2 linked regions of the Eleftheria terrae genome follow. Each later gene encodes a partner of the first gene's protein in a complex. Links are inferred from orthologs where the notes say so. Each region holds a gene or a part of one and is shown in the gene's direction. Other genes may lie near its edges. The genes, in order: eno and N7L95_RS09425.

The links.
Region 2: the proteins of eno (region 1) and N7L95_RS09425 are in contact, whole or in part, in a solved structure (PDB 2FYM), measured with the Escherichia coli proteins. The link is inferred for Eleftheria terrae from one-to-one orthologs.

What each region holds. Positions count from the first base shown.
Region 1 is NZ_CP106951.1:1,431,662-1,442,401, forward strand. What follows is about bases 1-2,986. They hold eno (phosphopyruvate hydratase), read left to right. Parts: upstream 1-844; coding sequence 845-2,128; downstream 2,129-2,986. Other genes in these bases: kdsA (3-deoxy-8-phosphooctulonate synthase), read left to right, coding at 1-474; N7L95_RS06285 (DUF1330 domain-containing protein), read left to right, coding at 497-784; ftsB (cell division protein FtsB), read left to right, coding at 2,142-2,423; pnuC (nicotinamide riboside transporter PnuC), read left to right, coding at 2,511-2,986. Outside these bases: more of pnuC, read left to right, coding at 2,987-3,146; N7L95_RS06305 (AAA family ATPase), read left to right, coding at 3,146-3,916; Hsp33 family molecular chaperone HslO, read right to left, coding at 3,966-4,889; N7L95_RS06315 (gamma carbonic anhydrase family protein), read right to left, coding at 4,983-5,507; N7L95_RS06320 (ferritin-like domain-containing protein), read left to right, coding at 5,705-6,517; N7L95_RS06325 (hypothetical protein), read left to right, coding at 6,631-6,966; N7L95_RS06330 (DJ-1/PfpI family protein), read right to left, coding at 7,088-8,218; N7L95_RS06335 (hypothetical protein), read left to right, coding at 8,518-8,952; N7L95_RS06340 (hypothetical protein), read left to right, coding at 9,075-9,425; N7L95_RS06345 (TolC family protein), read left to right, coding at 9,422-10,740. UniProt on the Escherichia coli protein: Catalyzes the reversible conversion of 2-phosphoglycerate (2-PG) into phosphoenolpyruvate (PEP). It is essential for the degradation of carbohydrates via glycolysis.
Region 2 is NZ_CP106951.1:2,155,926-2,167,253, forward strand. Bases 7,755-11,328 are described here. They hold N7L95_RS09425 (Rne/Rng family ribonuclease), read left to right. Parts: upstream 7,755-8,071; coding sequence 8,072-11,128; downstream 11,129-11,328. Other genes in these bases: nagZ (beta-N-acetylhexosaminidase), read right to left, coding at 11,255-11,328. Outside these bases: ureC (urease subunit alpha), read left to right, coding at 1-867; N7L95_RS09380 (LysE family translocator), read left to right, coding at 885-1,538; urease accessory protein UreE, read left to right, coding at 1,594-2,259; N7L95_RS09390 (urease accessory protein UreF), read left to right, coding at 2,269-2,985; urease accessory protein UreG, read left to right, coding at 2,982-3,629; N7L95_RS09400 (hypothetical protein), read left to right, coding at 3,735-4,025; signal peptide peptidase SppA, read right to left, coding at 4,121-5,122; N7L95_RS09410 (Rieske (2Fe-2S) protein), read right to left, coding at 5,204-5,605; N7L95_RS09415 (HAD family hydrolase), read right to left, coding at 5,602-6,270; N7L95_RS09420 (RluA family pseudouridine synthase), read right to left, coding at 6,267-7,226. UniProt on the Escherichia coli protein: Endoribonuclease that plays a central role in RNA processing and decay. Required for the maturation of 5S and 16S rRNAs and the majority of tRNAs. Also involved in the degradation of most mRNAs.

The sequences.
Region 1 (10,740 bases):
AAGCCGGTGAACATCAAGAAGGGCCAGTTCCTGGCGCCGGGCGACATGAAGAACGTGATCGACAAGGCCCGCGCCGCCGCCCACGAGAAGGGCCTGCCGGAAGACAGCTTCCTGGCCTGCGAGCGCGGCGCCAGCTTCGGCTACAACAACCTGGTGAGCGACATGCGCTCGCTGGCCATCATGCGCGAGACCGGCGCACCGGTCGTCTTCGACGCCACCCACTCGGTGCAGCTGCCGGGCGGCCAGGGCACCAGCTCGGGCGGCCAGCGCGAATTCGTGCCGGTGCTCTCGCGCGCCGCGGTGGCGGTGGGCGTGGCGGGCCTCTTCATGGAGACCCATCCGGACCCGTCCAAGGCGCTGAGCGATGGCCCCAACGCCGTGCCCCTCAAGCGCATGAAGGACCTGCTGGCCACGCTGGTGGAGCTCGACCGCATCACCAAGCGCAACGGCTTCCTGGAAAGCAATTTCGCCTGAACGCTCCCATCACCGAGACCCCATGAGCGCCTACATCATCGTCGACGTCACCGTCACCAACGAAGAACAGTACGCCGACTACCGCAAGTGGTCGACGCTCGCGATCCAGGCGCACGAGGCCGAAGTGCTCGTGCGCGGTGGCCGCATCGAGGTGCTCGAAGGGGCCTGGCAACCCACCCGCATCGTGGTGCTGAAGTTCCCGACGGCGGACCAGGCCCGGGCCTTCTACGACTCGCAAGAGTACCGCCGCGCCCGCACGGCCCGCGAGAACGCAGCCGACATGCGCATGGTGCTTGTCGAGGGCGTGTAACCCGCCCGATGCTATCGTTCGCCACCCATTCACTATCGAGACAAGGAAGAGGAAACCTGCATGAGTGCCATCGTTGACATCGTCGGCCGTGAAATCCTGGACAGCCGCGGCAACCCGACCGTCGAGTGCGACGTGCTGCTGGAGTCCGGCGTGATGGGCCGCGCCGCGGTGCCGTCCGGCGCCTCCACCGGCTCGCGCGAGGCGATCGAGCTGCGTGACGGCGACAAGGCCCGCTACCTGGGCAAGGGCGTGCTGAAGGCCGTCGAGCACGTCAACACCGAGATCTCCGAGGCCGTGCTGGGCCTGGACGCTTCGGAGCAGGCCTTCCTCGACCGCACCCTGATCGACCTGGACGGCAGCGACAACAAGTCCCGCCTGGGCGCCAACGCAACGCTGGCGGTCTCGATGGCCGTGGCACGCGCGGCGGCCGAGGAATCGGGCCTGCCGCTGTACCGCTACTTCGGCGGTTCGGGCTCCATGCAGATGCCGGTGCCGATGATGAACGTCATCAACGGCGGCGCGCATGCCAACAACAACCTCGACCTGCAGGAGTTCATGATCCTGCCGGTCGGCGCGCCCAGCTTCCGCGAAGCCATGCGCTACGGTGCCGAGGTCTTCCACGCGCTGAAGAAGATCCTGCACGACAAGCACATGAGCACGGCCGTCGGCGATGAAGGCGGCTTCGCACCCAGCGTGGCCAGCCACGAAGCGGCCATCCAGCTGATCCTGGAAGCCATCGAGAAGGCCGGCTACACCCCGGGTGAGCAGATCGCGCTGGGCCTGGACTGCGCCGCCAGCGAGTTCTACAAGGACGGCAAATACCACCTGGAAGGCGAAGGCCTGACGCTCAGCTCGCAGGAATGGACCAACGTGCTGGCGACCTGGGTCGACAAGTACCCGATCATCAGCATCGAGGACGGCATGCACGAAGGCGACTGGGACGGCTGGAAGCACCTGACCGAGACCCTCGGCAGCAAGGTGCAGCTGGTTGGCGACGACCTCTTCGTCACCAACACCAAGATCCTGCGTGAAGGCATCGAGAAGCGCATCGCCAACTCCATCCTGATCAAGATCAACCAGATCGGCACGCTGACCGAGACCTTCGCCGCCATCGAGATGGCCAAGCGCGCCGGCTACACCGCCGTGATCTCGCACCGCTCCGGCGAAACCGAAGACTCGACCATCGCCGACATCGCGGTGGGCACCAACGCCGGCCAGATCAAGACCGGCTCGATGAGCCGCTCCGACCGCATGGCCAAGTACAACCAGCTGCTGCGCATCGAGGAAGACCTGGGCGACATCGCCAGCTACCCCGGCCGCGCTGCGTTCTACAACCTGCGCTGATCGACCCCCTGCGATGCGCCTGCCGCTGCTCACCCTGGTGCTCGCCGCGCTGCTCCTGCTGGTCCATGCGGAGCTGTGGTTCGGCAAGAATGGCGTGCACCGGGTGGTGGAGCTGCAGCACAAGCTGGCCGACCACCAGGCCAAGAACGAGGTCGCCCGCGAGCGCAATGCGCAGCTGGCGGCCGAGGTTCGCGACCTGAAGGAAGGCCTGGAGATGGTCGAGGAGAAGGCCCGCTTCGAGCTGGGCATGGTGAAGCCGAACGAGGTCTACGTTCAGGTTTCCAACGCGCCCTGAGCCCCGCTGCCGGGCCCGATGCCGACGGAGCCCTGCGGGGCTCCGTTTTTCCTTGTATGCAACCCGATCGCCGCCGCGAGCCGCCCGATGGACTTCCTGACCGCCGCCCTGGAGCCGCTGCTGCAGCCGCTTTTCCTCATCGACGGCCGGCCCCTCACCACGGTGCTGGAGCTGATCGCCTTCGTGCTGGCGGTGGTGATGGTGGCCTGCAACATCCGCGTCATCGCCTGGGGCTGGCCGCTGGCCATCGTCAGCTCGCTGCTGTACTTCCTCGTGTTCTGGCAGAGCCGCCTGTACGGCGACGCGGCCTTGCAGATCGTGTTCGCGGTGCTCGCGCTGTGGGGCTGGTGGCAGTGGCTGCGCGGGCGCGGTGACAACGGCGCGCCGTTGCGGGTGCACACCCTGCCCGCCCGGGGCCGCGGGCTGCTGCTCGGCGCGGTGCTGGTCGGCTGGCCCCTGCTCGGGCTCTACCTGGACCGCTACACCGACACCGACGTGCCCTACTGGGACGCGTTTCCCACTGTCGCCAGCCTGGCCGGGCAGTACCTGCTGGGCCGCAAGCTGGTGGAGAACTGGCCGACCTGGATCGTCGTCAACGCCGTCAGCGTCGGCCTGTTCGCCTACAAGGGCCTGTGGCTGACGACCGCGCTCTACCTGGTGTTCATCGTGATGGCGATGGCCGGCTGGCGCACCTGGCGGCAGCTGGCCGCGGAGCCGGCCTGATGGCGGGCCAGGTGATCGCCCTGCTGGGCGCCGAGAGCACCGGCAAGACCGAGCTGGCCCGGGCACTGGCGCTGCGGTTGCGGGCCGGCGGCGTCGACGCGGTAGCGGTGCCCGAATACCTGCGCCTGTTCTGCGAGGCACGCGGCCGCACGCCGCGCGAGGACGAGCAGCGCCACATCGCCGAGGAGCAGAGCCGCCTGATCGACACCGCCGCCGCGCGCCACACCTTGGTGGTGGCCGACACCACGGCGCTGATGATCGCGGTGTACAGCGACTTCGTCTTCGGCGACCGGTCGCTCTATCCCGATGCCGAGCAGGTGCATGCCCGGCAGGCCGCGCTGACCCTGCTGATGGGCCTGGACCTGCCGTGGGTGGCCGACGGCCTGCAGCGCGATGGCCCGCAGGTGCGGGACGGCGTGGACCAGCGCGTGCGCGCCGCCCTGCAGCGGGCCGGCCTGGCCTACGGTGTCGTGTATGGGGTGGGCGAGGCCAGGCTGGAGGCGGCGTGGCAGGCGGTGCGGCCGCTGCTGCCGGCGGGGCCAGGCCCGGGCGGGCAGGCAGGGCCGCCGGCTGTCCACGGCAGCGGCCCGGGCCCGGGCGGCGTCGGCCCTGCCGCGGGCGCAACCCCTGGCGCGGCCCCAGGCGGAGCTGGCTCGGACACCCGCCCGCAGGGAGCGGGCGCCAGCGACCCGGCCTATTGCACCGAATGCCTGGACGGCCGCTACGAGCGCCTCTTCACCGGCCTGCTCGGCCGCGACGCGCCGCGCTGAGTCCGCTGCGCGCTGGCCGGCCAGCGGACACGCCCGGCGGGCGGCTGCCTCACTGCATGCTGCTCGATCCGGGCGGATGGTCGCGATCGGGCGTGAAGAGCGCGCCGACGTCCACCGGATCGAAGTGGTACTGCGCCCCGCAGAACTCGCAACCGATCTCGACCCGCCCCTGCTCCTGCAGGATGTCGTCGATCTCCTCGCGGCCCAGGCTCAGCAGCATGTTGCCGACCCGCTCGCGCGAGCAGGTGCAGGCAAAGCGCGGCCCGTCCTCGCCGCGCTGCGGTTCGAAGCGGCGCACGTCCTCTTCCCAGAACAGGCGGTGCAGGATCTTGTTGGCATCCAGCGTCAGCAGCTCCTCGGAGGTGAGCGTGCTGGCGAGGTGGGCGATGCGGTTGAAGCCTTCGCTCAGCCCGATGTCGTCCTCGCGCTGGCGGGTGCCGGCCAGGTTGCCTTCGCCCTCGATCGGCAGCCGCTGGATCAGCAGGCCGGCAGCGATCTGGTCATTGGCGGCCAGGATCAACCGGGTGTCGAGCTGCTCGGACTGCAGCATGTAGTGCTCCAGCACTTCGCTGATGCGCTGCAGTGGCTCGCGCTGGTCGCCGTGCAGCGGCACCACGCCCTGGTAGGGCTGCTGGCCCGGCAGCTTGTCCTTGGGGTCGAGCGTGATCGCGCAGCGGCCTCGGCCCTGCAGGTTGACCATGGCTTCCAGGCTGGCGTCGTCGCTCACCTCGCCCACCACCTTGGCGGTGGCACGCAGCGCCAGGTCGGGCTGCACCTCGGCCACCGCGAGCTTGACCGGGCCGTCGCCCGAGATCTGCAGCACCAGCGCGCCGTTGAACTTGATGTTGGCCTGCATCAGCACGCCGGCCGCGGCCATCTCGCCAAGCAGTTCGCGCACCGGTGCCGGGAAGGGGCCGCTCTGCTCGCGGCGCTTCAGCATGTCCTGCCAGGCATCGGTCAGCCGCACCAGCATGCCGCGCACCGGAAGGCCTTCGAACAAAAACTTGTGCAGCTCGCTGGGGGTGGAGGAAGTGTCCAAAACGAAAGAGTCCTGTAAGGGTGAAGGTCAGGCGAGCTTCTTGAGCCCGGCCTTGAAGCGGCGTGCGTTCTCGACGTAGTGCGCCGCGCCCGCCTGGAAGGCGGCGATCTGCTCGGGCGTGAGCTGCCGCACCACCTTGGCCGGCGAGCCGAGGATCATCGAGCCGTCGGGAAACTCCTTGCCTTCGGTGACCAGCGAGCCGGCGCCCACCAGGCAGTTGCGGCCGATCTTCGCGCCGTTGAGCACCACCGCCTGGATGCCGATGAGCGAGCCGTCGCCGATGGTGCAGCCATGCAGCATGGCCTGGTGGCCGACGGTGACGTTCTCGCCGATGGTCAGCGGCCAGCCATGGTCGGCATGCAGCACGGAATTGTCCTGCACGTTGGAGCCGCGGCCGACGCGCAGGGTCTCGGTGTCGCCGCGCACGACGCAGCCAAACCAGATGCTGGCGTTCTCCGCCAATTCAACCCGGCCGATGACATCGGCGCTGTCGGCCACCCAGGCCGTGTCGTGAACCAGGGGCGTGTCGTCGCCGAGTTGGTAGAGGGCCATGCAGAGTTCTCCGGGTCGCCGAGGATCCATAATTTTAGAGATGAAGCGTCGTCCGCGTGCCGCGAGTCGTCCTTACCCTGCACAGGGTGCGGGGCGCGGCGGCCGCCCTTGCCTTGGCCACCGATGAACCTGCCACCTTGCCTCTGCCGTCCTGCCCGCCTGGTGCCGCCCTGTGGCCGGCCCGGAGCCCATCCGCAATGACGCCGCCGCTGCGGCACGAAGCGCTGCGCCTGCTCGCGCTGCCCGATCCCCTGCAGAAGGCGGCCGGCACCCGGGCGCTGTTTGCCACGATGGCGCAGCACCCGCTGGATGCCGCCGAGCACTTGCCCGAGCCGCCCGGACTGCCCGGCCGCCCGCCTCTGCCGACGCTGGTGCCGGCAGACGCGGTGCCACGCCGCACGCCCTTCACCCTCGAAGGCCGGGCGGCACTGCTGCATGCCATCGCCCACATCGAGTTCAATGCGATCAACCTGGCGCTGGACGCGGTGTGGCGCTTCGACGGCATGCCGCCGGCCTTCTACCACGACTGGATGCGGGTGGCGGCCGAGGAGGCGCTGCACTTCAGCCTGCTGAGGGAGCACCTGGCGACGCTGGGCCATGGCTACGGCGACTTCGATGCGCACAACGGCCTGTGGTCGATGACAGCCGCCACGCGGCACGACATCATTGCCCGCATGGCACTGGTGCCGCGCACCCTGGAGGCCCGCGGCCTGGACGCGACACCGCTGATCCAGGCCAAGCTGCGCAAGGCCGGCGACGAGCGCGCGGTGGAGATCCTGGACCTCATCCTGCGCGACGAAGTGGGCCATGTGGCGATCGGCAACCACTGGTACCGCTGGCTGTGCGAGCGCGACGGCATCGACGCGCTGCTGCACTACCGGGGCCTGGTCCAGCAGTACGACGCGCCGCGCCTGCGGCCGCCGTTCAACCTTGCGGCACGCCGGGCAGCCGGCTTCAGCCAGGCGGAGCTGGACGAACTGGAGGGGCCGCTCGGCGGCAAGCCGCGCTGATGCCGCCAGCCAGCGCACCCACCACGGGCCCGGGCGGCGGTCCCCCGCGGCCCGTCAGCGGCCACCGCTTCGCCGTCGCGCTGGCCTGCGGGCTGCTGTGCAGCCCGGTAGCATTGACGACTCTGCTGACGTCGGTACTCCGGTCGCAGGAGTGGCTGCACCTGCCTGCGCCCCTGGACGGGCCCGGGCGCATCGCGCTGTGGTACGCGTTGATCGCGTTTTTCGTGATGAGCCGCGCCTGGGTCGGCCAGCGGCGGGTGCACTGGCACTGGCCGGTGATCGGCATCCTGGCCTGCGGCAGTGTCTGCGCCTCCCGGGCCGCCTCGCTGTCGATCTTCTTGCCGCTGGTGGTGCCGGCCTGGCTGCTGGCGCTCTACCTTTGCGTCTTTCATCTGCGGCGTGGCGCAGGCGAAGGAACACAGCTCGGGCAGGAGCCCGCGGCCGTCTGACACCGCTGGCGCGGGCTGCGCAGCGGGCCTGCGGCGCGGCAGGCCGCAGGGGGGCTGGCGTGTTGCCGGCTTCAGCCCGTCGCGGCACCGCGGGGGCGGAGAAGCGGCGGCGCCCCGGGGCTCAATCCCGGTGATGCTCGATCTTCAACGACACCCAGGCCGCCGTCGGCTGCCCATAGCGGGTTGCGATGTCGTCCAGCGCTCGCTGCAGCGCCCGCACCGGCGGGGTGTCGCCCGGGGCGGCCAGCATCCGGTCGGGCGCCTTGTCGCCGCCGCTCACGCGGTCGGGCAGCAGGACGAGGCCGCGCCGCGTGCGCACCGGCCCCGGCGACGCAGCCACCGAGAAGGTCTGCGAACGAAAGGTGCTGGAATACACGTCGGCCACCAATGCGGCGGTGATTTCGTCCACGCCGGCCGCCACCGGCAGCCCCAGGTCCTCGTGCGACCAGAAGGCCACCCAGTTCTTGGCGATGGTCCACACCGTGCGGGCACCGAGCTTGAAGCGCTCGCTGTCGTGCGCCACGTTCCAGTCCGGCACACCGAGCTCGGCCGCCACCTGCTGCGCCCGGTCGCGGCCCGCAATGGCCTCCACCAGCGCCAGCGACACCGGGATGGAAGCGCTCAGCCCGGTGGTCGTCACGACCGGGCCGTCCACCACATAGCGGCGGTTCCTCACCCAGGTGGTGTCCTTGAATTCCTTGCGCAGGTCGTCGAACGCATACCAGTGGCCGGTGGCCCGCCGCCCCTTGAGCAAGCCGGCCTTGCCCACCACCCAGACGCCGTCGCAGATGCCGACCACGGTGGCGCCCTTGCGAGCCTGGGCGGCGATCCAGCCCAGCAGCTGGGGATCGTCGTCGTAATGCACCGCGGGAACGATCACATAGTCGGCCCCGTCCGGATAACGCGCGTCGAAGGCGGCGGTGGTCGCCTGCGGCTGGATCTTGAAGGCAGGGAACATCTGCATCGGCCCTTCCCGGGTGGCCACTGCCACCACCTCGGCCGCGCCGGACTGGCTCAACACGCCGTACGGCACCACATAGTCGGACAACTCGGTGTAGCGGTTCTCGCCAATCACCGCGGCCACCGGCCGGCTGCGCCCGAAACGCGGCTGGTAGGGCGCGATCGCCTGGCCCTGGGGAGCCGGTGCGCTGGCGGCCGCAGTGGCACCGGCGCCGTCAGCAGCAGGTGCCGCGGTGCAGCCGGCGACGAAGAAGAAGCTGGCAGCCCCCAGCAGGCACAAGATGCGGCGCATCACGTCTCCTTGGATCAAACGACCGGTCGACAGGCTGCCCGTGCAGCCCGGGCCACCCCGTGGCGGTAGAACCGCGGCGGACCGGCTTCGATCCCGCACCGCCCGGCGCTGGCCACGCAGTGGCGCCCATCCGGTATGGGAATCCACCCGGCCTGCCCGCGTTCCCATGCGGCGCGCAGGACTGCCCGAAGTGGCAGGTACCGAGGCACACCCCATGCTCCGGTGGCAACGCTCATTTTTGCACTGGCGTCCGGGCGGCGTGGAACCTGGCCGCCGCTGGCTGGACTAAACTGCCATCCATGTGGCGTTACCTCCGTCTTGCCTTGATGTGCCTGCTGGCGCTGGCCTTGCCGGTGCAAGGCACGGCCGCTGCCACGCTGATAGCGTGCGGGCCAGGGCATGCCCGGCTGGCCGGGCCGTGGGAGCGCAGCGCCCATGCGCATGGTGACGCCTCCGCCCCGCATGGGGAAGATGCCGTGCCGGCGCATCCTGGCGCCAGCGAGGCCAGCCACCCCCCCGCCACCTCATCGGGCGACACCGCCCAGCTGGATCGCCTCTCGAAAGTCAGCTGCAGTGCCTGTGCCGCCTGCTGTGCGTCGGCCGCGCTGCCAAGCGCTGCACCGGCTTTCGCACCGCTGCGCTTCGACGCCGGGTATTCCTCCACCGTCCCGCTGCGACTGGCAGCCTTCCTGACCGGCGGTCCTGACCGCCCACCCCGACACGTCCTCGCCTGACGCGCAGGGGCCGCGCCCCGTCCCAGCCTCGGCCCGCCCGCGGCGGGATGCGCCGTTCCCTGCCTGACCCGGTGGCTCGCGCCGCGCCTGTGCGCGCCGGGCCCTGCTTCAGCGAGGACAGCATGTCTCACCTACTATGGCGGCCAGCCCTGCTGGCCATGATGGGCGTGGCCGTGCTCGGCACGGCCGCAGGCGCGCACGCCAGTGCGGCCGCCACGGGCCTTGACCCGTCCGGCCGCGATGCCGGCGCGGCAGCCCTTCTTGCGACCCGGCCCGGCCCGGGCGATCCCCCGGCAATCCCCTGGCGCGACGCCAACCACCAGGTCGGCCGCATCGGTGGCTGGCGGGCATATGCCCGCGAAGTGCAGCAGGAGCGGGCGATGCGCCCGGTCGGGCCGCCGGTGCAGGGCAGCCCGCAGCCTTCTCCCCCCGCCACAGGGGCCTCTGCCCCCCTCGAGAAGGAGCCGCGATGACGCCGCGCTCTCTCCCGTCCCGGCGCCAGGCGGCGAGGCACCGCCCCTCGGCCGGCCTGGTGGCGGCCGTTGCGGCCGCGCTGTGGCTCGGCGCCTGTGCCAACCCGCCGGTGGACCGGAACTTCGAGGCCGCCCGCCAGCTCAGCCGCGAGCATCTGGGCGTCGAGGTGCGCTGGCTGAGGTCGGAAGCCGCGCGCGTGGAGGCACAGCGCGAGGCTGAGGCGGTGCTGTCCCGGCCGTTGCAGGCCGACGACGCGGTGCGCCTCGCGCTGGCCTACAGCCCGGCGCTGCAGGCCTTGCTGTTCGAAGCGGCCGCCGCATCGGCCGACGCCACGCAGGCAGCCCGGCTGCCCAACCCGGTCTTCACCTTTGAACGCCTGGCACGGCGCAGCCATGGCGAGACCGAACTCGACATCGGCCGCATGCTGGGGCTGCCACTGTTCGACTTGCTGTTGCTGCCGGCCCGCCTGCGGCAGGCCGACCTGCGCCAACAGCAGACGCAATGGCGGCTGGCCGGCGAGGTGGTGCAAGCCGCCACTGCCGCCCGGCAAGCCTGGGTGCGCGCCGTCGCGGCCGAACAGCGGCTGCACTACCAGCGACAGGTGCAGGCCGCCGCCGATGCCAGCGCCGAGCTGGCCCGCCGCATGCAGGCGGTCGGCAACTTCAGCCGCCTGCAGCGTGCCCGCGAGCAGGCCTTCTCGGCAGAAGCCGCCGCCGAGCTGGCGCGTGCGCAGCAGGTGGCCGCCGACACCCGTGAAGCGCTGGTTCGGGCGCTGGGCCTCGCGCCCGCCCAGGCTCAGGCACTGACCCTGCCGTCACGCCTGCCCGAGCTGCCCGCCACGCTGCGGGACGCCACCGCCCTGGAACGTGACGCGACCGCCCTGCGGCTGGACCTGCGCATCGCCCGGGCCGAGCTGCAACACAGCGCCGATGAGCAGGGCCTCGGCCGGGCCGGCGACATCACCGGCGGCGCGCATCTGGCCGCCGTGCGCAACAGCGAAACCGGCGAAGCCCCTCAGAAAGGCGTGGAGCTGGAGCTGCCGCTGCCGGTCTTCGACCCGGGCGATGCCGGGCGGCTGCGCCGCCAGGCGAGCCACCAGGCCGCGCAGCAGCGCCTGGCACAACGCGAGCGAGAGGCGGCGTCGCAAGTCCGGCAGGCGCATGCCGGCTACCGCAGTGCCTACGAGGTGGCCCGCCACTACCGGGACCAGGTGGTGCCCCTGCGCAAGGCCATCTCCGAGGAGAACCTGCTGCGCTACAACGGCATGCTCATCAGCGTCTTCGAGCTGCTGGCCGATGCGCGCCAACAGGTGGC
Region 2 (11,328 bases), 730 kb from region 1 along the record:
CATGCGCCCGACATCCTGAAGGTGGTGGGCGAGGCGCACGTGCTGCCCAGCTCCACCAACCCGACCCGGCCCTACACCGTCAACACCATCGACGAGCACCTCGACATGCTCATGGTGTGCCACCACCTCGACGCCACCATTGCCGAGGACCTGGCCTTCGCCGAGAGCCGCATCCGCCGCGAGACCATCGCCGCCGAGGACATCCTGCACGACCTCGGCGCCATCAGCATGTTCTCCAGCGACTCGCAGGCCATGGGCCGGGTCGGCGAAGTGATCCTGCGCTGCTGGCAGACCGCCCACAAGATGAAGCAGCAGCGCGGCCCGCTGCCCGGCGACGGCGAACGCCACGACAACGCCCGCGTCAAGCGGTACGTGGCCAAGCTGGCGATCAACCCGGCCTTGACCCATGGCATCGCCCACGAGGTGGGCAGCATCGAATGCGGCAAGTGGGCCGACCTGGTGCTGTGGCGGCCGGCCTTCTTCGGCGTCAAGCCCTCGCTGGTCCTCAAGGGCGGGCTGATCGCCATGGCAGCGATGGGCGATCCCAATGCCTCCATTCCCACGCCGCAGCCGGTCCACTACCGGCCGATGTTCGGCAGCCACGGCGGCGCCCGCCACGCCACCTCCCTGACCTTCCTGAGCCAGCCCGCGCTGGCGGCCGGCGTGGCCGAACGCTACCGGCTGCGCAAGGCGGTGGCGGCCGTGCGGGGCTGCCGCGGGCTGCGCAAGGCACAGATGATCCACAATGGCTACACCCCGCAGATGCAGGTCGATGCGCAGACCTACGAGGTGCGCGCCGACGGCCTGCTGCTGAGCTGCGAGCCGGCCCGGGTGCTGCCAATGGCGCAGCGCTACTTCCTGTTCTGATGACAAGGCAAGCCCGCATGGACCTCCTGCTTCCCCCGTCCCAGCTGCTGGCCGCCTTCGCTGCCGCCAGCCTGCTGCTGGCCGTCACTCCCGGGCCCGCGGTGGTCTACATCGTCACCCGCACGCTGGCCCAGGGCCGGGCGTCGGGCCTGGCCTCGGTGCTGGGCGTCGCGGTGGGCAACCTCGGCAATGCGCTGGGCGCGTCGCTGGGCCTGGCGGCCCTGTTCGCGGTGTCCTCGGCGGCCTTCACCGCGGTCAAGTGGGCCGGCGCGGCCTATCTGGTCTACCTGGGGGTGCAGGCGCTGCGCGCCCCGGCGGCCGTGCGGGACGGCAACCCCACACCGCCGCCGCCCGCCTCGCGCGCCCGCTTGTTCCGCGACGGCTGCCTGGTGGCCCTGCTCAATCCCAAGACCACCCTGTTCTTCGCCGCCTTCCTGCCGCAGTTCATGTCCGCCAGCGCGCCGGCGATGCCGCAGGCAGTGCTGCTCGGCAGCCTGTTCGTGCTGCTGGCGGCCTGCACCGATGCCTGCTACGTGGCGCTGGCTGCCACGCTCGCACCGCTGCTGCGCCAGCACGGCGGGCGGCGGCCCTGGGGCCGCTGGCTGGCCGGCGGCACCTACATCGGCCTGGGCCTGCTGACCGCCTTGAGCGGCCGCTCGCCCACCAAATGAGGCGCTCGGCTATGCTTGCCCGCCTGTCAATGCGCCCCTCCAAGGCTTGCCCTCCATGCTGACCGTCAACAAACTCCTGCCCCAAGGCCAGGGCCTGGCCCCCGTGCTGCTCAAGCGCGCCACCCAGGTCGAACTCGACTGGGACGTGCGCCAGAAAAGCCGCTTCGACGCCACCGACTCCGCCGGCCGCACGCTGGGCGTCTTCCTGCCGCGCGGTACCGTGGTGCGCGGCGGCGACGTGCTGGTGGCCGAGGACGGCTCGCTGATCCGCGTGCTGGCCGCGCCGCAGCCGGTGCTGCTGGTCAGCCCCTGCCGCGAGCACGGCTCGCCCTTCGACCTGCTGCGCGCGGCCTACCACCTGGGCAACCGCCATGTGCAGCTGGAGCTGCAGCCCGACCACCTGAAGCTCGAGCCCGACCATGTGCTGGCCGACCTGCTGCGGCAGATGCACCTGGAGGTCGCGCCCGCGCAAGCCGCGTTCGAGCCCGAGGCCGGCGCCTATGCCGGCGGTGGCCACGGCCATTCCCATGAGCACGGCCATGCCCACGCACCGGCCGCCGAGCCGCAGCCGGTGAAGATCCATGTGCACGGCCCCCAGTGCCGCCACGACCACGCGCATCCGTCGGCTCACGTCCAGCATGCCGGCCACGGCCATCCGGCCCAGCCGGCCGCGGCCCCCCATGTGCACGGCCCGCACTGCCGACACGGCCACGACCACTGACAGGAGCGCATGAGCCACCCGCCGACGGCCGCGACGGCCGGCCCCGCGTCCCCGGCCACGCTGCTGCAGCTGATGTGGCTGGCCTCGCCGGCCCTGCCGGTGGGCGGCTTCAGCTACTCGGAAGGGTTGGAAACGGCTGTGGACAGTGGCCGCGTCGCCAGCGAGGCGCAGGCCGGCGACTGGTTGCTCGACCAGCTGCACCTGGCCCTCGCACCTTGCGACCTGCCCGTGGTGGCCGCCGCCCTGCCCGCCTGGCAGGCCGATGACGGCGAACGCCTGGCGGCGCTGAACCGCTGGGTGGCGATGACGCGCGAATCGTCGGAGTTGCGCCAGCAGACCGAGCAGATGGGCCGCTCGCTCGGCGAGTGGCTGCGCCACCGGGGCACCGAGCCGGCGCGGCTGGCCAGGCTGCTCGGGCTCGCGCCGGCACCCAGCTGGCCGGTGGCCTTCGCGCTGGCAGCCAGCCAAGCCGGCGCCACCCCCCGCGACGCCTTGCTGGCCTTCGCCTTTGGCTGGGCCGAGAACATGGTGCAGGCCGCCATCAAGGCAGTGCCGCTCGGGCAGTCGGCCGGCCAGCGCATCCTCGGCCGGCTGGCCGACGCGCTGCCGCAGGTGGTCGATGCCGCGCTCGCGCTGCCCGAGGCCGGGCGCCAGGCCCATGTGCCGATGCTCGCCATCCTGTCCTCGCAACACGAAACCCAGTACTCGCGACTGTTCCGCTCATGACCGCACTGCATGCCATTCCGGGACGAAGCAAACCCCTGCCGCCGCTGCGCGTCGGCGTCGGCGGGCCGGTGGGCTCGGGCAAGACCACCCTGCTCGAGATGCTGTGCAAGGCCCTGCGCGAACGCTACGACCTGGTGGTGGTCACCAACGACATCTACACCAAGGAAGACCAGCGCCTGCTGACGGTGGCTGGCGCACTCGAGCCCGAGCGCATCATGGGCGTGGAGACCGGCGGCTGCCCGCACACCGCCATCCGCGAGGACGCCTCCATCAACCTGGAGGCGGTGGACCGCATGCTGGCCCGCTTCCCCGACGCCGACATCGTCTTCATCGAAAGCGGCGGCGACAACCTGGCCGCCACCTTCAGCCCCGAGCTGTCGGACCTGACCATTTACGTCATCGACGTCGCCGCCGGCGAGAAGATCCCGCGCAAGGGCGGCCCCGGCATCACCAAGAGCGACCTCTTCGTGATCAACAAGACCGACCTGGCGCCCCACGTCGGCGCCGACCTGTCGGTGATGGAAGCCGACACCCGCCGCATGCGGCCCAACCGGCCCTTCGTGATGACCAACCTGAAGCAGCTCAGCGGGCTGGCAGAGGTGATCGAGTTCATCGAGACGAAGGGCTTGCTGCGAGCCGGTTGAGCCGATGCCCCATGCAGGCCGGCCGGGGCGAGCCGCCCGGGGCCGACCGTCGAGGGCCGCCCCTCACGAGCGGGTGGCCGGCGGCCCTCGCCGGTTTGCGGCATCATGAACGCCATGCCCACCTACGCCTGGTCCTGCCACGCCTGCGGAAAAAGCCATGGCAGCCTGTCGGAAGCCTGCTCGACCTGCGGCTGCCCGGCCGCGGCCACCTCGCGCCAGATCGACACCGCCCGTGCCCGGCACATCGAGCGAGGCGGCCAGCTTCAAGGGCAAGCCGGCCTCGATGCCGCCAGGGACCTGTCGGCCGTGGAGGTGCTGCTGCGGCCCCTCGCATTTCTGATATTGGGCGGATGGTGGCCCGCCCGCCGGTCGCCGCCGCCTGCCGAACGGTCCTGAGCCGGCAGGCACACCCGCCGGGCCGGTACACCAACGACAAGAGGCCCCGCAGGGCCTCTTGCCTCATGCCGCTGCGGCACCAGCCGCGGCGCGCCTCAGCGCAGCGCGCCCGCCTGGCTGCGCAGCGTCTGCACCGCGCCGTGGCCGATCGCCGCGCCGAAGCGCTTGACCAGCCGCTCCGCCACGTTCTCGCGCGGGGTGTAGTCGATGACTTCTTCGGCCTGCACCACCTCGCGGGCCACGTAGTCCAGCGAGCCGAGCTTGTCCACCAGGCCCAGCTCGACCGCCTGCTGGCCGTTCCAGAACAGGCCCGAGAACATCTCCGGCGTCTCCTTCAGCTTCTTGCCGCGGCCTTCCTTCACCACGCCGATGAACTGCTGATGAATCTGGTCGAGCATGGCCTTGGCAAAGGCCTTCTCCGCGTCCGACTGCGGCGAGAAGGGATCGAGGAAGCCCTTGTGCTCGCCGGCGGTGAGCAGGCGGCGCTCCACGCCGAGCTTGTCCATCAGGCCGGTGAAGCCGAAGCCGTCCATCAGCACGCCGATGGAGCCGACGATGGAGGCCTTGTCGACATAGATCTCGTCGGCCGCCACCGCGATGTAGTAGGCGCCCGAGGCACAGACCTCTTCGACCACCGCATACACCTTCTTCTTGTGCAAGGCCTTCAGGCGGCGGATCTCCTCGTTGATGATGCCGGCCTGCACCGGGCTGCCGCCCGGCGAGTTGATGCGCAGCACCACCGCCTGCGACCCGGCGTCCTCGAAGGCGCTGCGCAGCGCCGACAGCAGGTTCTCGGCACTCGCCTCGCTGTCCACGGCGATCTCGCCGCGCACATCGATCAGCGCCGTGTGCGGACCGGTCTGGGTGTTGGTGGCCACCCGCTGCGAGTAGGCCAGCAAGACCATCGCCAGGCCCAGCAGCAGCCAGGCGAGCCGGAAGGCAATGCGCCAGCGGCGCTCGCGGCGGCGGTCGTCCAGGTAGGCGCGCGCCAGCTGCGCGATCAGTGCGCTGTCGCCCGAAGAAGCCGGCGCCGCGGGCGGGGTCGCCGGAGTGTGGTCACGCAAGCCGGGCTCATGGCCAGGATCGATGGAGCTCATGGTGTCCCTGGGGAAGAAGGTGGAAAGCGGCCGGACGTCGGCCGGCGAAGCCCGCCACCGCGCGACGGCCGCCAGGGGCAGTCAGTCGGGGAAGGCAGGCTGGACGTCGGCAGAAGGATACCAATAGACCTTGCCGTCCCGCTCATCAACCTTCACCTCGATCAGCTTCCCGCCGGGGCACGGCCCGCCGGCGCAGCGGCCGTCACGCGGGTCGTAGATGGCGCCGTGGATGGCGCACATGATCCACTCGCCGCTATCGTCCAGGAAATGGTCCGGCTGCCAGTCCATCTCGGCCGGCACATGGGCGCAACGGTTCACATAAGCCACCGGCCGGCCGTCGAAGCGCAGCGCGAAGGCACGGGCCGGGTGGTCCCACAGCTGGATGTCGAAGGACACGGCCAGGCCGCGCTCCTGCAGTGCGCTGCCTTCGCACAGCTCCAGGCCGGTGTCGGCGGGGTGCCCCGCCAGGGGAGGATGGTTCATGCGTGCTCCTGCAGCCACTGGTGCAGCTCTGCCACCGAGTGCGCGACGAAGCGCGGCTGGTAGTCCTTGAAAAACGCCGGCTCATGGGCGCCGTAGCTCACCGCCAAGCTCGCCGCGTCGGCATTGAGCGCCATCTGCAGGTCGTGCGTGGTGTCGCCGATCATCAGCGTGCGCTCCGGGTCCACGCCGAACTCGCCCATCAGCTCCTGCAGCATGCGCGGATGCGGCTTGGGCAGGGTGTCGTCGGCGGTGCGGGTGCTGTCGAACACGCCGCGCAGCTGCACCGTGTCGAGCGCCTCGTTGAGGCCGCGCCGCGACTTGCCGGTGGCGATCGCCACCCAGTGGTGGCGGGCCTTGATGGCATCCAGCATCGGCAGCACGCCCTCGAACAGCGTCAGTTCGTGCTGGCGGGCGAAGTAATGGTGACGGTAGCGCTGGATCAGCGCCTCGTACTGCCGCGGCGGCAGGCCCGGGATCAGGTGGGCCAGCGCCTCGTACAGGCCCATGCCAATGACATAGGCGGCGTCCCGGTCGGCGGGCAGCGGCACCTGCAGGTCGAGGCAGGCGGCCTGCAGGCTCTTGACGATCAGGGCGGTGGAATCGAACAAGGTGCCGTCCCAATCGAAGACGATCAGGTCGAACTGGCGCGGTCGGTGGTCCATCATGGTGTCTCGTGGCCGGCGGCGTCCAACGCCGCCAGCAGGTCTTGGCATTCGGGAGGCAGCGGCGCTTCCAGCTGCACCGTCTCGCCACTGGCCGGATGCTCGAAGCGCAGCAGCCGGGCGTGCAGGAACATGCGGTCGAAGCGGCAGCCGGGCACCGCCTCGCCGCGCGCCAGCGCCTTGTTCAGCGCGAAGTCGCCGTATTTCTCGTCACCGGCGATCGGATGGCCTTCATGCAGCAGGTGCACCCGGATCTGGTGCGTGCGGCCGGTCTTGATGGTCACGTCGAGCAGCGAATAGCCGTTCAGTTCGCGCGCCACCTTCACCAGCGTGATCGAGCGGCGACCGGCCTCTTCCTCACCGTCGGCCACCGCGCGCACGCGGCGTTCGCCGTCGCCGGTGAGGTATTTGTGCAGCGGCACGTCGATGACGCGGCGGCTGGCCGGCCAGCGGCCGATGACCAGCGCCGCATAGGTCTTGCCGGTCTCGCGCTGGCGGAACTGGTCCTGCAGCGCCGTCAGCGCACGGCGCTTCTTGGCCACCAGCAGGATGCCCGAGGTTTCCTTGTCGAGCCGGTGCACCAGCTCGAGGAACCGTGCCTCGGGTCGCGCCCGGCGCAGCTGCTCGATCACGCCATGGCTGACGCCGCTGCCGCCGTGCACCGCGACGCCGGCCGGCTTGTTGACCGCGATCAGGTGATCGTCCTCGAACAGCACCGGGAATTCGCGCGCCGGCACGGGCGCCGCGGGCGGCTTCTCGGCCACGCGCACCGGCGGTACACGCACCTCGTCGCCCAACGCCAGGCGGGTGTCGGCCGACGCGCGCCCCTTGTTGACCCTCACCTCGCCGCTGCGCACGATGCGGTAGACATGGGTCTTGGGCACACCCTTGAGGGTCTTGAGCAGGAAATTGTCCAGCCGCTGGCCCGCCGAGCCTTCGTCGATCACCAAGCGCTGCACCGCGGGTGCGGCCGCCGGGGCCGGCGCGGCCGCCACCGACCGCTGGCTGCGCGCCGCCGGGCGGCCGCCTGCCGCCGCCGGCACCGCTGGCGGCGCGGTTTCAGCACGGTTCCACTGGCGCGACCGTTTCACCCCTATAATCCGTTGCACCACGTTTGCGTTGTAAGTGTTTGATTTTCAAGAGTTTACCTGCCGCTTTCCCGAATCTGATCGGAAAGGTGGGGGCAACACGGGCAGCCAAGGTGGTTTAACAGGTCTTTTTCGTCAAGAAGTTGCAGGACGAAGGACTTGTACAAACGGTGATGCAACGCAGGCCAGTCAAGCGGGCCGTTTCCCAAGGTGAAGCGGCGGCCGAGAGCAACCTGCGGCAGAGCGAACGTCGAAAGAACCCAAGAACAAGGTTTCCGGCAGCAGGCCGGTCACGCTTGGCGCCCGCAGGCCCTGCGCCCGCGCGGTCCCCCGAGCGCCCGCCTGTCGCCCGCTCCAGAGACTCCCCCACGGATGCTGTCCCCCTTCTCCGAGCTTTCCCCCCTGCCAGGCGCCCTTCCGGACGTGACCCCGGATGCGGCGCCTGCTCGGCCTGGCGTGCCGTGCACTGATGTGCGCCGCACCGGGAAGGAGTCGGGGGGCGACCGGGCCGTCCTTTACAAAAAGGGCGTTGTCTTGCGGATGCACGCGCCAACGCTGTCTTCGTGATCCTTGCGGTCATGACAGTCCAGGGCGATTCCTTCCGGTTCCTCCACGTCACTCGTGCATCGATGAGCCGCCCCTGGACCTGAACCCTCCGGGCGGCGGCATGTTGATATGCCGGAGGCCGTGCGCGGTCGCCGGCAGGAGGAGTGCACATGAAACGCATGCTGATCAATGCGACGCAGCCTGAAGAGCGTCGCCTGGCCATCGTCGATGGCCAGAAACTGCTCGACTTCGAGACCGAAATCGAAGGCCGCGAGCAGCGCAAAGGCAACATCTACAAGGCGGTGGTCACCCGCGTCGAGCCGTCCCTGGAAGCCTGCTTCGTCGACTACGGCGAGGACCGCCACGGCTTCCTGCCCTTCAAGGAAATCTCGCGCCAGTTCTTCAAGGAAGGCGTCGACGTCCGCAACGCCAAGATCTCCGACGCCATCCGCGAGGGCCAGGAACTGCTGGTGCAGGTCGAGAAGGAAGAGCGCGGCAACAAGGGCGCGGCCCTCACCACCTTCATCTCGCTGGCCGGCCGCTACCTGGTGCTGATGCCCAACAACCCGCGTGGCGGCGGCGTCTCGCGCCGCATCGAGGGCGAGGACCGCGAGGAACTGAAGGACGCGCTGGACCAGCTCAACTACCCCAAGGGCATGAGCCTGATCGCGCGCACCGCCGGCATCGGCCGCAGCGTCGACGAGCTGCAGTCCGACCTCAACTACATGCTGAAGCTGTGGACCGCCATCGACGGCGCCGCTTCGGCACGCAAGGGCGCCTTCCTGATCTACCAGGAATCGTCGCTGGTGATCCGCGCGATCCGCGACTACTTCACCGCCGACATCGGCGAAATCCTGATCGACACCGACGACATCTACGATCAGGCGCAGCAGTTCATGAACCACGTGATGCCGGACAACGCCGGCCGCGTGAAGCGCTACCGCGATGACGCGCCGCTGTTCAGCCGCTTCCAGATCGAGCACCAGATCGAGACCGCCTTCGCCCGCACGGTGAACCTGCCGTCCGGCGGCGCGATCGTGATCGACCACACCGAGGCGCTGGTGTCCATCGACGTCAACTCCGCCCGCGCCACCCGCGGCGGCGACATCGAGGAAACCGCCACCCGCACCAACCTCGAAGCCGCCGACGAGATTGCGCGCCAGATGCGCCTGCGCGACCTGGGCGGCCTGATCGTGGTGGACTTCATCGACATGGAAGAGTCGAAGAACCGCCGTGAAGTGGAAACCCGGCTGCGCGACGCGCTGCGCCAGGACCGCGCCCGGGTGCAGTTCAGCTCCATCTCCAAGTTCGGCCTGCTGGAGCTGTCGCGCCAGCGCCTGCGCCCGGCGCTGAGCGAAGGCTCGCACATCACCTGCCCGCGTTGCAACGGCACCGGCCACATCCGCGACACCGAGTCCAGCGCGCTGCAGATCCTGCGCATGGTGCAAGAGGAGGCGATGAAGGAAAACACCTTCGCCGTCCACGTGCAGGTGCCGGTGGAGGTGACCTCCTTCCTGCTGAACGAAAAGCGGATGGAGATCAACAAGATCGAATTCAAGCAGAGCGTGAAGGTGCTGCTGGTGCCCAACAAGCACCTGGAGACGCCCAACTACAAGCTCGAACGCCTGCGCCACGACGACCCACGGGTGGAGAACCTGCAGGCCAGCTACTCGATGATCGAGGAGCCCGACGACGAGGTCGGCATCACGCGCCGCGAGAAGAGCAAGCCCAAGCAGGAGCCGGTCATCAAGGGCCTGCTGCCCGAGCCGCCGCTGCAGTCCACGGCGCCCGCCCGCGCCGAGCCGGCGCCCGCGCCCACCCCGGTGGCCGCCGCCACGCCGCCGGCCCCGGTGCCCGCGCCGGTGCCCGCGCCCGCGCCGGCGTCGGGTGGCTTCTTTGGCTGGCTCAAGAAGCTGTTCGGCGCTCCCGAGGCACCGGCGCCGGTCCCTGCGCCAGCCCCCGCGCCGACGGTCGCCGCACCGGCACCGGCCGTGGCCAAGGAAGGCCAGGACAACCGTCGCCGCGGTGATCGCGGCGGCGAACGCGGCGAGCGCAAGGACGGCGACCGCCGCGGCGGCCGCGACCGGGCTGGCCGAGAGGGTGGCCGCGACGAAGCGGGCCGCGAGGCACGCCGCGGTGAGCCGCGCGGTGAAGGCCGCACGGAAGGCCGGGGTGAAGGTCGCGGCGAAGGCCGTGGCGAGGGTCGCGGCGAAGGCCGCGATCGCAACCGGGACGGCCAGCAACGCGGCCGCGCCGGCGAGCAGCGCGTCGAGGCCCTGGCCGGTGCGGACGCCGGTGCCGAGGCACCGCGCAAGGAACGCGCTCCGCGCGACGGCGGCCGCAGCGGCGAGCCGCGCGAAGCCGGCGCCGCCCAGGACGGCCGTCCCGCCCGCGGTGAAGGTCGCCGGGGCCCGCGTCCCGAGCGTGAAGCCGGCCTGCCGGCGGAAGCGCCCGAAGCCATGGAACCGCACGGCTTTGCCGACACCGTCCCGCAGGAAGGCACCCTCGAGGGCGCGGACGAGCAACAACGCGAAGGCCGTCGCCGCCGCCGTGGCGGCCGCGGGCGCCGGGAGCGCGAAGGCGCCGAGGGCGTCGACGCCGTGAACGCCGGCGAAGCGGGTCTGGACCCGGTCGCCGGGCCGGAGGCCGACGCGGCCCTGGCCAGCGCCACCGAGGACACCGGCAGCGACAGCACGGCCGCCCCCGAGGGCCAGCCCGAGGAAGGCACCGCCCGTGATGGCGAAGGCCGCCGCCGTGGCCGGGGCCGTGACCGCTATCGTCGTGAGCGCCGTGAGCAAGACGGCGCGGAAGACGCCGCCGTGGTCGTCACCGAAGCCCAGGTGGTCGAAGGCGAACCCGCCACCGTGCAGGACGCGGCGCTGGCCGTCGCCGCCGAGCCGACCGGCCTGCCGCCCGCCGCGGCGCCCGTGGCTGCCCAGCCCGCACCCGCGCCGGCGCCTGTCGCCGCCCCGGTCCAGCCCTTCGTGCTGGCCCTGGACGAGTTGCAGCAGGTGGCCGCCCAGGCAGGCCTGGAATGGGTGCATTCCGACGCCGACAAGGTGCGTGCCGTCCAGGACAGCCTGGCACGGCAACCGCAGCCGGTGCGCGTCCCGCGCGAGCGCAAGCCGGTGGTGGCGATCGACGACGGCCCGCTGGTGCTCGTCGAGACCCGCACCGACCTCGCCGAGCTGGCCCTGCCCTTCGAGACCAAGGCCGGCCCGCAGTGACCGGCCTGGCCGGCCCCGGCGGGCCGGCCAATCCAGAGTCGCCAAGACAAACGCCGCCTCGGGCATTGCCCGGGCGGCGTTTTTTTCATGCACTCGGCGCGGCCGGGCCGCGCCGCGCGACGGAGCTCAGGGCAGGCGGGCCAGGGCCTGCTGGTAGGCCGGCTGCAGCATCAGGTCGTCCCACACCAGCGGCGCGGTTT